One region of the Priestia sp. TSO9 genome, then DNA from elsewhere that is predicted to be linked to it. Evidence: riboswitches for the same ligand, from Rfam matches in the RefSeq annotation. Region 1 holds a riboswitch; the other holds the start of a gene.

Region 1 (7,585 bases):
TAATTGAAACATATTTTTTTAAATAGAAAGAATACTTATTTAATAATTTATCTGATTTTTAGAAATTATACAACAGTAAATTGTGAATTTCCAGCAAATATTGAGGAAAATTTAAAAGCTAAAGGGAAAATATCCGTATATTTTGTTTGAAAATGACTATTATGTTAGGGGTTAAGGAGTTTATTGTGAGAAATACAAAAAGAAAATAAAAAAGAAAAAATAAACGAAAAGGCACAAGCGCCGGGATATGCGTAGATTTACACGTAAAAAGGCTCGTCTTTTTTTAACCGTTTCTACATATAGTGAACTATGAAGGGTAGAAGGGTGATGGGCATGAAAAGGTGGAAACTCACGCTGCAGGTTGCTGCTACGTATGTAGGCACCGTTGTAGGAGCCGGTTTTGCAACAGGCAAGGAAATCGTTCAATTTTTTACACAGTACGGGGAACTTGGAATGGTTGGAATTTTGGTCAGCGGCTTGTTTTTTATTTGGCTAGGTTCGAAAATGATGCTGCTTTCGCACGCAATAGGGGCTTCTTCTTATCAGCAGCTTAATACATATTTATTTGGTGATGTGCTTGGAAAAGCGGTAAACGGTGTAATGATTGTCATTTTATTTGGAGTAACTTCAGTCATGCTAGCGAGTACGGGAGCAATAGGAAAAGAACAGTTCGGGCTGTGGCCTCCTGTTGGGATGATTTTTACAATTGTTTTAACTTATATATTTATCGCAAGAGGAATTAACGGTATTTTAATGGTTAATTCTCTTGTTGTGCCGATGATGCTTTCATTTGCTTTTATCATCTTTGTGCCAAATATCAGCTATTTCTCACTGATTCAAACGAAGCCGGATTTAATGCTCGTCACGCAGTGGAAGTGGGCGGTTAGTCCCTTTTTATATATTTCCCTAAATCTAGCTTTGGCTCAGGCCGTTTTGGTTCCATTAGGAAGCTCCGTGAAAGATAGGAGCGTGATTAAAAAAGGGGCCGTAATAGGAGGATGTGTACTTACGTTTATGCTTGTTTCTACTCATCTTGCCCTTTCCAATTTGCCTTATTCATTTCAACTTGATATTCCGATGAGTGCCGTTGTTAAAAATATCTCAGCGTGGGTGAATGTTTTATTTACGGTAGTTGTGTTAGGGGAGATTTTTACTACATTGATTGGAAATGTATTTGGAATCGCTAAGCAGCTTCAGTCATTTCTTCCCCTGAATGACAAACAAGCTTTTGCGTTTATTATCTTGGCTTGCTTTATTATTGGGCAATTCGGATATGCCCAGCTTCTTGAGTTTTTGTATCCGATATTTGGCTATATTGGACTAGCTTTTGTATGGATGCTATGTATTAAAAAAGAAAAAATAAGCTAAAAGCTGGATTTTAAAGAATAGATGTGAAAAAACGAAGTTAAATGATGTGACAAGTCGATTTTACTTTGCTATAATGTAAAACAAATGAGACTCTAGCAGTCGAATATATTATCCTTCGGGGTCGGGTGTAAGTCCCAACCGGCGGTGATAAAGCGTATGCTTTTAAGCCCGTGACCCGTTTTCATATGATGTATGTTAGCGGTGGATCTAGTTAAAATCTAGAGCCGACAGTAAAAGTCTGGATGGGAGAAGGATCAGGAAGCACAGTTGTTTTTTTGTGTTGAATTAATAAGGGACACGCTTGCTTTTTTAAAGCTACCCTTGTTTTTGTACACAAAATATAACTGTTTATTTCGTATACAATTAGCGGAATTTTGCATAGATAAAACTGATTCAGCTCAGCCGACCCCTTGGACATTTGTTCAAGGGGCTTTTTTATTTTCAGTGGTTGGGGGAAAGATAAATATGAAAAAAAAGCAGCTGCTATTTCAAAACGGTATAAGAAGTTGGAATAGCGCCAAAGCAGGTGAAGAAAATGTTCACAGGTATCATTGAAGAAATTGGAAAAATAAAACGTATTCAAAAGGCCACAGAAGCAATTGTTCTTACGATTGATGCGAAGACCGTGTTAGAAGATGTGAACTTAGGGGACAGTATTTCAGTTAACGGCGTGTGTTTAACCGTAACGGCTTACTCTCAAAATGAATTTACGGTCGATGTCATGCCGGAGACGATTAAAGCAAGTACCCTTCAGCTTCTAACCGTTGGATCACGTGTTAACTTAGAGAGGGCGATGGCTGCAAATGGCCGGTTTGGAGGGCATTTCGTTAGCGGACACGTTGATGGAATTGGAACCATTGTCAGCAAAACACGCAAAGGAAATGCCTTTTATTATGAAATTCAAGTCGATCCTGAACTTCGTGAATTTATGATGTTAAAAGGATCTGTTTCCGTAGACGGAACAAGTCTTACTATTTTTGATGTCAGCAACCAATCATTTACTATTTCTCTTATTCCTCATACGGTGCTTCACACGGTCGTTGGAGACAAACAGCGAGGAGACAAAGTGAATATCGAATGCGATATGTTAGCTAAATATATGCATCAGATGATGACAAATAAGTCAACCCCTGGGGCCTCGAATCGTTCAGGTAACATGAAGGATTTATTGCAGCAGCATGGTTTTACAAATTAACAGTGAGGTGAAAGAGATGTTTCATAAAGTAGAAGAAGCCATTGAAGAGTTAAAAAAGGGAAAAGTGGTTATTGTATGCGATGATGAAGATCGAGAAAACGAAGGAGATTTTATTGCATTAGCCGAAAAAACGACGCCTGAGGTTATTAACTTTATGGCTACTCATGGAAGAGGATTAATTTGTACACCTGTTAATGAAGAAATTGCACATAAATTGAATCTTCACCCGATGGTAGCGAACAATACGGATGTACATGGAACAGCATTTACAGTAAGTATTGATCATATTTCAAGTACAACAGGTATCAGTGCATACGAACGCTCTGCTACCGTTATGGCTCTTGTGAATGAAGCGACGGTAGCAAGTGATTTTCAACGCCCAGGACATATTTTCCCATTGATTGCAAAAGACGGGGGCGTTCTCCAGCGTGCAGGTCATACAGAGGCTGCTGTTGATTTAGCAGTATTAGCAGGAGGAAAGCCTGCGGGTGTTATTTGTGAAATTATGAATGAAGATGGAACAATGGCACGCGTACCGGATTTAACAAAAATTGCAGAGCAATTTGATTTAAAAATGATCACAATAAAAGATTTGATTGCCTACCGCCGCAAACATGACCAGCTTATTAGCCGTGAAGTAGAAGTGAGCTTACCTACTGCATTTGGTGAGTTTAAAGCTGTAGGATATACAAATAAACTTGATAATAAAGAACATGTGGCTCTTATCAAAGGCGATATTGATCATAATAGCCCCGTTCTCGTTCGCGTTCACTCTGAGTGTTTGACTGGAGATGTGTTTGGTTCTGAACGCTGCGACTGCGGTCCTCAGCTTCACGCAGCTCTTACGCAAATTGAAGAAGAAGGACGCGGCATTCTGCTGTATATGCGTCAAGAGGGCAGAGGGATTGGCTTATTAAATAAGCTAAGAGCATATAAGCTGCAGGAAGAAGGATACGATACGGTAGAAGCGAATGAAAAACTCGGGTTTGCGGCAGATTTACGAGAGTATGGAATCGGTGCTCAAATCTTAAAAGACCTTGGAGTCAAACAAATGAAGCTTTTAACGAATAACCCTCGTAAAATTACCGGGCTAAAAGGCTACGACCTTGAAGTGGTCGAGCGAGTGCCTCTTCAAATGCCGGCAGTGGATGCTAATAAAAAATACTTAGATACAAAAGCTAAAAAATTAGGTCATTTATTACATTTATAATTTTACACTTTTTTTCGTTATAACAAGTGAAGCTAATTCATGAAAAGAAATGTAAATAACTATATATTAATACTAGCAGGAGGAACAAAAGATGAATCATTTATATGAAGGAAATTTAGTAGGCACAGGATTAAAAATTGGAATCGTGGTAGGGCGTTTTAATGAATTTATTACAGGCCGTTTACTTAGTGGAGCAGAAGATGCGCTCAAACGTCACGGCGTAGCTGATGAAGACGTAGACGTGGCTTGGGTGCCGGGCGCTTATGAAATCCCATTAATCGCCAAAAAATTAGCTGAATCTAAAAAATATGATGCAGTGATTACGCTAGGAACCGTTATTCGAGGAGCTACTCCACACTTTGATTTTGTATGTAATGAAGTAGCAAAAGGCGTTGCATCTCAAAGCTTACAAACAGGCGTGCCAATTATCTTTGGTGTATTAACGACTGAAACAATTGAGCAAGCAATTGAACGTGCAGGAACAAAAGCAGGAAATAAAGGATGGGAAGCTGCAGCATCAGCTATCGAAATGGCTAACCTTTCAAAAATGATTGAAGGATAATAGATACGATTTCAGTTTTTATAAGCTGAAGAGTTAAAAGAGGCTGAAACAAAAGTATGTTAGTTGAAGGAAGATCCGAACGATTCATCGTTCGGATCTTTTCATTAGTAGAGTGAACGTAGGTTTCATTTATATGGTGGCTTCTAACTGTAGATTAAAGTCTAAGGCAAAGACTCCTGCGGGAAAAGCGGAAGAAGTGTGACCCCGCAGAAGAAGCGTAAACGACGAGGAGGCTCAGCGGCCGCCTGCGGAAAGCCAAGTCTTGCACGGAACTCAACTGCCGTGTAAAAAGCGATTCATACTATCTCATGTATCCCGTTTGTTCGCCTTTAGATTGGATTGATGTAGTTATGTCTCAAGCTCTTTTGAATAGAAGCTAGCTATGTATAATTTGGCTAAAACGTCTTACTCTAAGTAATAATTAGGTCGTAAAAGGGAGACGTCTATGCCTCATTATACTGCTTTTTTTGCATTGATTATTATCAGCACAGCCGTTTTGCTTACAGTATTCATACGTAAAAAAGATAAAAAGCTAGTCGTTTTGCTTTTTTTTATCATTGGAATGGCTTATGTACTAGAATATGTTGTATTTGTGTTGTTTGAAAGTTACGATTACGATCCTGATTTTATGACTAATGAATACTTTGATAATTTGTTCGGGTCCTTAACTTCTCAAGCGTTTGCTTTTCCAATCATGGCTATGGTGGTAGCTGCTTATCAATTAAAATTTCGCTATATTTTAATTATTTCAGCTATGTTTATGGGGATTGAAGAATTATTTTTACACTGGGATATTTATACACATCACTGGTGGAAAACAGTCTATACAGGCGCTTTAATGACTATAGGCTTTAGCATTTCAAAGATTTGGTATGTATGGCTAACAGAACGCTATATGACATTTGTGCATTACGCTACATTTTTTCTCGGGATGCTCGCCATTACTTCTACTATTATGTTTATGCTGTTAGCATGTTTTCATAATAATTGGTTTTATACAGGATGGTTTGCGTCGGCTACTCATGATTCCGTAAATGCAACGATGATTTACGTTTGTGTTGTTACGATTCTCCTCGTTTGGAGTGTAGCCAAAGAATTTTTTGTTGGAGCTGCAATGATTATAGCGGGGCTGCGTATAGTAGATATTTTACTGATTCACTATGGGGTTTTGCTGGTATCTATTACCACTTCACTTGTTCTTTTTACGCTTCTACAAGCGGGTGCATTCATTCTGAGCGTTATGCTTCAAAACTTTATTATGAAAAATTGTTATGGGACGAGCAAAAAAGACGTTGCGTTTCCAGCGAAGAACTACTAAGATAATACGTAACTCAAATAGTTTAGTTCAATAATATTTGAAACAAAGAAAAATGAATTGACGGTTATGCGTATTATTTGTAAGATAGGAAAGCAAATAATAGAAAGCCGAAACAGGGGAGTGAAGGATTCGTGAAAGAGTCCTTTTTTGTAGAAAAGGTACTTAATAATAATGTATTAATTGCTAAACACCTTACCTATGATGAAGTTGTGCTAATTGGGAAAGGAATAGGGTTCAATAAGAAAAAAGGCGATGAAATCGATGCAAAAGCCGTGGAGAAAATGTTTTTGTTAAAGAGTGAAGAAGAGCAAGAACAGTACAAGCAGCTTTTAGCGCAAGTGGATGAAGACGTGATTGAAATGATGAATGATATTGTAACGCACATTCAAAAGCGTGTTAACATTCCTTTGAATGAGCATATACACATTTCATTGACGGATCATATCGCGTTTGCGATAAAACGTTTTCAGCAGGGAATGGGGCTTAAAAATCCATTTTTACTTGAAACAAAAGCTTTATATCCAGAGGAATATACGATTGCGTCTGAAGTGGTAGAAATTATTAGTCGCAAAATAGGCGTGCAGCTTCCAGTAGGAGAGATTGGTTTTATTGCGCTTCATATCCACAGTGCGCTGACTGAAAAAAACCTGCTTGAAGTGAATCAAGACTCGCAGCTTATTCAAACGATTATTAATGTGATTGAAGAATCGCTTCATCTGCAGGTAGACAAAGAATCTGTGCACTATATGAGGTTGATTCGTCATTTGCATTTTGCGATTGATCGAGTAAAAACAGGAGAAAAAATAGAAGAGCCAAAAAAAATTGCTTTGCTATTGAAAGAAGAATATCCCCTGTGTTACAATGTGTCTTGGAAAGTGATAAAAGTAATGCAGCAAGCGTTACATTTACCTGTGTATGAAGCAGAAGCCGTTTACTTAACGATGCATCTGCAGCGACTTATAACAAAAACGGATTTATAAAATCATTTCAATACGTGTTACTGATACGATCAGGCATGAGTGAGAAATGAAGCGATGTGTAATTGGATGAGTGTATCCATTTATCGTTTCTTTTTCCTCATGCCTTTTTTTGTTATAAGAAAGCGCAATCATTTAAAGCTTAGGCTTCAGGACACCAGGAGATGTAATGAATTTTCTAGTTAAAGAAAACGTTTTATGAAAGCGCGTTAATGATTCACGTATCAAATAAATAGCTTGTTGCACACTAAGTATATAAAAGGGGGTAAACGCCATGTTCAAAAAGCTTTTTGGCGTCTTACAAAAAGTTGGTAAAGCACTTATGCTACCGGTTGCGATTTTACCGGCAGCAGGTATTTTATTAGGCTTCGGTACAGCGTTTCAAAATGAAACATTATTAGACTTATTACCAGCCTTAAATGCAGATTGGTTCCAGCTCATTGCTCACGTAATGGCTAATGCCGGCGACATTATTTTTGGTAATTTACCGCTATTGTTTGCCGTTGGGGTAGCCGTTGGATTAGCTGGCGGTGATGGAGTAGCAGGAATTGCGGCCATTGTTGGTTATTTAATTATGAACGTAACAATGGGTACAGTAAAAGGGTTAGATACATTAGACGCAGTAGAATTTAGCAAGTTATTGAAGGAAAGCCCAGCATATGCAAGTGTACTAGGTATTCATACACTGCAAACGGGAGTATTCGGTGGTATTATCATCGGGGTACTTGCAGCTTCAATGTATAATCGATTCTTTAATATTGATTTACCAGCATATTTAGGTTTCTTTGCTGGAAAACGTTTTGTTCCAATTGTAACTGGAGTTTCAGCTATTATCGTAGGGTTAGTTATGGTAGTAGTATGGCCAGTAATTCAAAGTGGTCTGAACACTTTCTCAACAAATATGATTGATTCAAACTTAACCTTATCAGCATTTATCTTTGGGTTAATTGAACGT
Region 2 (7,585 bases), on a different contig from region 1:
CAAGGGTTAGCTAAAGAAAAACATATTAAACTGTCTCTTAATGGAAAAATAGAAGATGAATTTGAAGCGATGATTGATTCAGACCGTATGGAACAAGTGCTGACAAACTTAATTGATAATGCTATTCGTCATACGGATGACTACGGAGAAGTAAAGCTGCATCTTGATAAAAGTCAATCCGAAATCCATCTTTCTGTTCAAGATACAGGAGCAGGCATTCCGAAAGAAGATCTTCCATTTGTATTTGAACGATTTTATAAAGCGGATAAAGCCAGAACGAGAGGGAAGTCAGGAACTGGTCTTGGGCTTGCAATCGCCAAAAATATCGTGGAGGCACATCAAGGGATCATTGCGGTTGAAAGTGAATTAAATGAAGGAACAACTTTCTTTATCAAACTGCCAAAGTAAACACATGCTAAATAACAGTTTGTTCGTCTGAAATAATAAGAATAACAAAGAGATGTGATTCAGTGGAGAATCACATCTCTTTATTTTTTCTATAAACAAGTCTAAAAGAGAAGGAATTGGCATATAGTATGTTTTGTGTGCAATGATCTACATAGGAGGTTCTTTCTTCATGATTGACGTGTTAAGAAGAATATTGGTTGTATTAGTGATGGGATTGTGTATAGGTCTTTTATTTTTGGGCGGGCAAATGGTAAAAGCAGAAGAGAAGCAGTGGGAGTGGCCGGTTGAAGGAGTCTTAACTGATATATTTGGTTCACGTCACGCCAAGCACTTTGGAATTGATATAGCAGCACCTGTTGGTACACAGGTGTATGCTGTTGCAAAAGGAGTGGTGAGCCGCTCTTATTATTCAAATACATATGGACAGGTTGTTTTTATCAAACAAACAAATGGATACGAAACGGTCTATGCTCATCTAGAGGAACGTTTTGTTACAGAAGGAAATCGTGTAGCGGCAGGTCAAAACATTGGACGAGTTGGCAATACAGGGCGATCTTCAGGTGCACATTTGCATTTTGAAGTTCATCAAGGAAGTTGGAATCCGGATAAAACCAATGCAGTAAACCCACTTGCCAAATTGGACAAGCAAAAACTATCGGCATACGTAAAAAGCGATTTAGCTGCCACGGTTTTTCAGCAGTTACATCAGACTTCTGATAACTGTATTCTTATCCATCAAGGAGATACATTATCTGAGCTCGCAGTCAAATATGAAGTAGATATGGATCAGCTAAGAAAGTGGAATCATTTAGAAAATACGATGTTAAATGCAGGACAAGTGTTAAAAATAAGTCCATAAAAAAAGAGCCGCTAAGGCTCTTTTTTCAATGTCACAATTCAATACGCTGTATGGTCACAATTTCGCTTGTTTGTTTTAACGAAGAGATGACAGAGTCATCTAAAAGTTTATCAAACGTAAGCATCATAATAGCTTCTCCGCCTTTTTGCTTACGGCCTACCTGCATGGTAGCAATGTTAATACGTAAATCTCCAAGTACTTTTCCTACACTTCCAATAACTCCGGGCTGATCACTGTGACGGATATAAAGAAGATGTCCTTCCGGATAAAAATCAATATCAAACGAATCAATATTAACAATTCGAGGTCCATAGCCTGCTATATAGGTGCCCGTAATGGTAAATGTACGCTGTTCGCCTGTTACGGTAACGTCAATCATATTGGAATATCCTTGCGTATCTTCCGATGTTTTTTCACCAAATGTAATTCCTCGTTCTTTGGCAATCATAGAAGCGTTGACTTCGTTAACAGGTGAGTCGATACGATGAGTTAAAAAGCCTGATAATAAGCTCCGTGTAATATAAGTGGTTTCCAAATCCGTCACTGTGCCTCCGTAGGAGATAGAGATATGCTGAACAGGTTCTCGCATGCATTGAGATAAAATAGCTCCCATTTGTTTAGTAAGGCTCGTAAACGGCTGAATTTTTTCAAAAACTTCTTTAGAAAGCGTCGGTAAATTAATGGATGAGCTTACAGGATTACCTTCTAGAAAACGCAAAACATCATGTGCCACGTCTTCAGCAACGTTAAGCTGGGCTTCTTTTGTAGAAGCTCCTAAATGGGGAGTTGTAATAACTTGATCAAAATGTAACAAAGGGTTATCAATCGGCGGCTCAACTTCAAATACGTCAATAGCTGCACCTTGAACATGGCCAATTTCTAGATAATGAACTAGGGCTTTTTCATCAATGATCCCGCCGCGTGCACAGTTTAATAAAAACACGCCCTTCTTTGTTTTGGCTAACGTGTCATGATTCAGCAATCCCTTTGTTTCTTTCGTAAGGGGAGTGTGCACGGTAATAACATCCGCTGCTGCTAGTAATTCATCCAGGGATAATAGTTCTACGCCTAGCTTTTCAGCTCGGGAAGATGTTAAAAAAGGATCGTAAACGTGAACGCTCATATTGAAGGCTTTTGCGCGTTTGGCAAGCTCTGAGCCAATTCGTCCAAATCCGATAATGCCCAGGTGTTTGCGATTAAGCTCTGTTCCAACAAATGCTGAGCGGTTCCATTCGCGCGCTTTAACTGAAGCATTTCCTTGGGGAATATGCCGAAGCAAGCTAGCCATCATAGCAAATGTATGTTCCGCCGTTGAAATGGTATTTCCGTTCGGCGCATTAATAACGACAACCCCTCGTTTGGTTGAGGCTTCAATATCAATATTATCGACACCTACTCCAGCACGGGCAACAATTTTTAAATTCGGCATTTTTGCCAGCAAATCCTCTGTAACCGTCGTAGCACTCCGTACTAAAAGCGCATCGTACGTATGCAAATCATTCTCAACTTCTTCAACTTTTTTTCGCGTAAGATTCACATGAGGAGCTTCAAGTAGTGGAGCAAGACCTTCATTGCTAATTGAATCAGCTACTAATACATTATACATGACGTGAACATCTCCCTTGGATTTTACTATCATCAAATATTTGATAATTTACCATGTTAAAAAAATTCTGTCAATTATATTTTTTAAACTTTACGATTAGTTATCAAATACGCCATTATAAACGTAAAATTGAAACTATAAATATGTCATATTGCTGTTTGTTATGCACTTATTTCCTTATTTTACATATAAAAACAGAAATGAAGTTTATAAAATACATCAAATTAATAGGAATTAAAGAACTTCTTTATTTACTTTTAATTCGAGATAACATATAATAAATTCATAATTAAATATTGGTCTATCTTCGGGGCAGGGTGAAATTCCCGACCGGCGGTAAAAAACAAATTGTTTTGAGCCCGCGAGCTTATATGTAATACATACGAGCAGATTTGGTGAAATTCCAAAGCCGACAGTACAGTCTGGATGGGAGAAGGTGGAGGTTCAGCGTTCAAAACCTAATGTGATGAACGTTTATTAAATATGCCTGCCATGTCTCCTCTCAACGAATCATTTGTTGGGAGGTTTTTGCGTGGGGATATAAAGTTGAACCTTTCTTCTTTGAAGAGTGGATCACAAAGAAGGAGAGAGGCAAGATGCAACAAAGTAAGAAAACTCAAAAGCTGGTCATACTAGGAATGTTAAGTAGTATTGCTTATATTTTAATGATGATTAATTTTCCAATTCCTGGATTGCCTCCGTTTTTAACAATTGATTTTAGCGAAATTCCTGCACTCGTAGCAGCACTTATATTTGGACCGATGGCTGCTGTTATAGTAGAAGGAATAAAAAATTTATTGAATTATTTAATTCAAGGAAGTGCTACAGGGGTTCCAGTTGGTCAAGTGGCGAACTTTGTGGCTGGTTTGCTGTTCGTTCTTCCTGTATCATATATGTTCAACCGATTTAAAACGGCTAAAGGCGTAACGATAGGTTTGGTTACGGGTACGGTGGTAATGACGGTACTCATGGCTGTCTTAAATTATTATGTCTTCTTACCAGCGTATACAATCTTCTTGCAATCGCCAGAAATGTCTAGTGAACAAGCACGTCAATATATCGTTGCAGGTATTTTGCCGTTTAACTTAATAAAAGGAGCAGCAACAGGGGTTATCTTTGTCTTATTGTTTTCAAAAATGAAGCAATGGATCACACGTCGCATTGCTGTTTAATTCAATCGCTCTCCCGGTGAGAGCGATTTTTATATATAAAAAAACCTGCAGCATGTACACTACAGGTTTGCTCAATACTTATTCGAATTTATTAGCATCGCCTTCGAATTTTTCATCCGCTACGCGAATTGAATCCGTAGGGCAGCCTTCCATTGCATCCATCATATCATCTTCTAGATCTTCTGGAATTTCTACTACACCTTGGTTATCATCTAATGTTACGAATGCAATACCTTCATCATCATAATCATAAATGTCTGGTGCTGCTGCTCCGCAAGCGCCGCATGCGATGCAAGTATCTTTATCAACAATTGTATATTTTGGCATAACAAGACCTCCTGTAAAGTGTTCGAAAATTTCTCATTATATAATCTCTTCGCGAATCAAGAGTGAAATTTCTCCTTATTCATTGTAAAATGATTTATAAAACTTTTCAATAGAAAAGTCACTGAGAATGCTTATCAAATCAAGGTTTCTTCACTTACCCAAACGTTTTGATACATAAAGGAAAGAGCTGAAAAGCCTTTATCTCACATGCTATTGGTCACTTTTGGTACAATGAATGAGAAAGGAAGTTGACACCTTTGAATTATATTCAAGTTAGCATTTTATTTTGTATAAAACAGTTAAAAGGTGAGCGAACCGCCTATGGTATTTATCATTTATTAACAGGTAAAAAGTCAGCTCAAACGATTCAAGACGGAAAATTTTTTGGAATTTCGTTTCTTTTTCAGTCATTTGTTTACTTAGATAAACGGTCTTTTGAAACCTGCGTTGCATATTTAAAAGAACAGCAGTATATTGAAGAAACTGAAAATCAAAAGTATGTGATGACAGATAAGGGACAAGCACGCCTTGAAGATGAACTGACGGCTCGACCCTTTCATCCAGCTTTAGACGGATGGAAATTCGCAAGCAGTACTCAATTATTTTTAGCAAGAATCACTTTGTTCATTCAGACCTTATCAAACCTACAGTATTTTCAAAAAGGGTTTTTACCCATCTCCAAAAATCCTGAGGTCATTCAATGGGTCAAAACGTATATTATGTCTCAAAAGCAAACGCGTCAAGAGTTAGCCGCCGAGCTATTCAAGGAGCTCCGAACGTGCTTGAAAGATTGTACGGAACGGGATGCGTCTCTTTTTGTTTTGCAGCTGACTGGATACCAAAGAGTCGGCTTTACAAAAAATCAGTTAGCATATCAATATGAACTCGATGAGCATTATGTTCATATTCAACTTTTAGGGGTTATTCACCATATCATTGAAAAAGTGAGTAAAAATAATGAAAGCTTTCACGTGCTTTCTTCTTTTTTACGTGATCTATATTTAGAATTGCCTTTGACAAGCTCGACGTTAAAAACGTATAGCTGGCTTCAAAAAGGCAAGACGCTTGAAGAAATTGCTTATATAAGGCGTTTAAAAGAAAGTACCATTGAAGATCATATTGCAGAATTAGCTCTGTTTGTTCCATCTTTTTCAATCGATGCATACGTATCGCCTAAGCAGCAGGAAAAAATTATCGCAGCCTTTGAAGGTTTGCGGACAAATAAATTAAAGGTGATAAAAGAAGAAGTAAAAGACGACGTTACCTATTTTCAGATTCGTCTCGTATTAGCAAAACATTTTACCTGATACTAAAAAAAGTGGTGTTTGATGTGAAGATAGAACAACTTCTACAGAAACAATTTGGCTATAGCCAATTTCGACTAGGACAAAAAGAGATTATTCAAGATATTTTAACAGGTCATAATGTGTTAGCGGTTCTTCCTACAGGAACAGGGAAATCATTGTGCTATCAGCTCCCAGCTTATTTGTTGAACCGACCGGTGCTGATTGTATCTCCTTTAATTTCACTGATGGAAGATCAAGTTCAACAACTAAAGGCAAGCGGAGAAAAGCGAGTTATTGCCTTAAATAGTTTCCTACAACAAGAAGAAAAACAACGAGCGCTAAAAAATTTAGCTTTTTATCGTTTTATTTATGCATCTCCTGAAATTTTGCAAAATGGTTTTGTAGTAGAAGCATTAAAGCAGGCAAAGGTAGGCCTTTTCGTTGTGGACGAGGCGCACTGTATTTCTCAGTGGGGACATGATTTTCGTTTAGATTATCTACAGCTAGGAGATATATGGAAGGAACTTGGCAGTCCGCTATGTCTGGCACTAACGGGAACTGCGACTAGGGAAGTAGTGGAAGATATTAAGCGCTACTTATCGCTTCCTGCTGTCAACGAGCACATCTATTCCATGAATCGAAGTAATATTGCGATGAAAGTTGATTTTGTTGCAAGTATTGAAGAAAAAAAAGAGAAGTTACTGATGTACGTTAGTGAACTGCAAGGTCCGGGAATTATCTATTGTTCCAGCCGATCTTGGACAGAAGCATTAACACAGCTTCTAAAGGAAAATGGGATACAGCGAGTGCAGTATTACCACGGAGGAATGGAACCGAATGAAAGAATGCTTGTTCAACAGCAATTTTTAGAAAATCAGCTTGATATCATTTGCTGTACAAGTGCATTTGGAATGGGGGTTAACAAATCGAATGTTCGCTTTGTTATTCATTTTCATACACCTACGCAGCTAGAAGCATATGTACAGGAAATTGGAAGAAGTGGACGCGATCAGCGAAACAGTATTGCGATCTTGCTTTATGCTGAAGGAGACGATGATTTTGCTCATTCTTTACTTGAAATTGAGCTTCCTTCTTCAGATACCATCTTATACTGCTTGTCGTATTTACGAAACCATGATCAGGCCATTCCTTTAAAACAAGTAGAGTCTCACTTTCTTTATACAGTGGGTGTTCAAGAAACACATTGGCGATTTATTCGTTATTATTTGTACAGAGAAAATGTAGTGAAAAATGAACATGTTGAACCCTGGAAAATTCCTGAATCGATGTATGAAACGATTGTTGCAGCTGTAAATAAACGTCTTCGAAACAAATATGACAAGTATCGTGCGATGAAGGGGTTTATTGAGACAAAAGAATGCCGTCGTCACGTGCTGCTTGGCTATTTCGATGAAACGGGAAAATCAGAGCTTGAGAATTGTTGCGATTGCTGCGGTTTGAATTTAGAAAACTATAAAAAAACAAATGGTGAGCAGGAGCAATGGACATTTCAAGGCTGGGAATTAGAATTAGCTCGTTTGCTTCGTCAAGGAGAGATATAATGGCAAAATCACAGCAAGAGCTTATTTCATCCATGACAGATGCAGAGCTAGTTAAAAATTTATATGTAACACAGCTGCTCATCTGCTTCATTGCTTTAGGCATCGGTTTTTTTACATTCGATTCATGGAATTCCTTTTCGCAGTTTTTTCAGCTGGATTGGTCTTCTATTTTATTGTACGGGGGAGGAACAGCTCTCTTGGTAGTAGGAGGAGATATACTTCTAATGAAATGCGTACCTGAGCATTTATACGATGACGGAGGGATCAATGAACGTTTATTTGCTAATCGTTCTGTTCCTCATCTGATCCTTATTTGCCTAATCGTTGCATGTTCAGAAGAAATATTATTTCGAGGGATTATACAA

What was found. Region 1 has a riboswitch for FMN ahead of ribE (riboflavin synthase). Riboswitches for the same ligand answer to the same signal wherever they lie in the genome.
Region 2: linked by a shared signal. The riboswitch ahead of LJC66_RS22150 (ECF transporter S component) and the one ahead of ribE (riboflavin synthase) in region 1 are both predicted to bind FMN.

The regions. Positions count from the first base shown of each region.
Region 1 is NZ_JAJEKD010000009.1:682,024-689,608, forward strand. It holds gene LJC66_RS06180 (YkvI family membrane protein) at 334-1,368, shown strand; FMN riboswitch at 1,476-1,626, shown strand; gene ribE (riboflavin synthase) at 1,904-2,563, shown strand; gene LJC66_RS06190 (bifunctional 3,4-dihydroxy-2-butanone-4-phosphate synthase/GTP cyclohydrolase II) at 2,580-3,773, shown strand; gene ribH (6,7-dimethyl-8-ribityllumazine synthase) at 3,865-4,335, shown strand; gene LJC66_RS06200 (hypothetical protein) at 4,781-5,653, shown strand; gene glcT (glucose PTS transporter transcription antiterminator GlcT) at 5,785-6,633, shown strand; gene ptsG (glucose-specific PTS transporter subunit IIBC) at 6,905-7,585, shown strand, end outside.
Region 2 is NZ_JAJEKD010000015.1:1,348,409-1,355,993, reverse strand. It holds gene LJC66_RS22165 (ATP-binding protein) at 1-408, shown strand, start outside; gene LJC66_RS22160 (peptidoglycan DD-metalloendopeptidase family protein) at 578-1,267, shown strand; gene serA (phosphoglycerate dehydrogenase) at 1,299-2,873, opposite strand; FMN riboswitch at 3,173-3,315, shown strand; gene LJC66_RS22150 (ECF transporter S component) at 3,470-4,045, shown strand; gene LJC66_RS22145 (ferredoxin) at 4,124-4,372, opposite strand; gene LJC66_RS22140 (YpbB family protein) at 4,630-5,679, shown strand; gene LJC66_RS22135 (RecQ family ATP-dependent DNA helicase) at 5,703-7,220, shown strand; gene LJC66_RS22130 (CPBP family intramembrane glutamic endopeptidase) at 7,220-7,585, shown strand, end outside.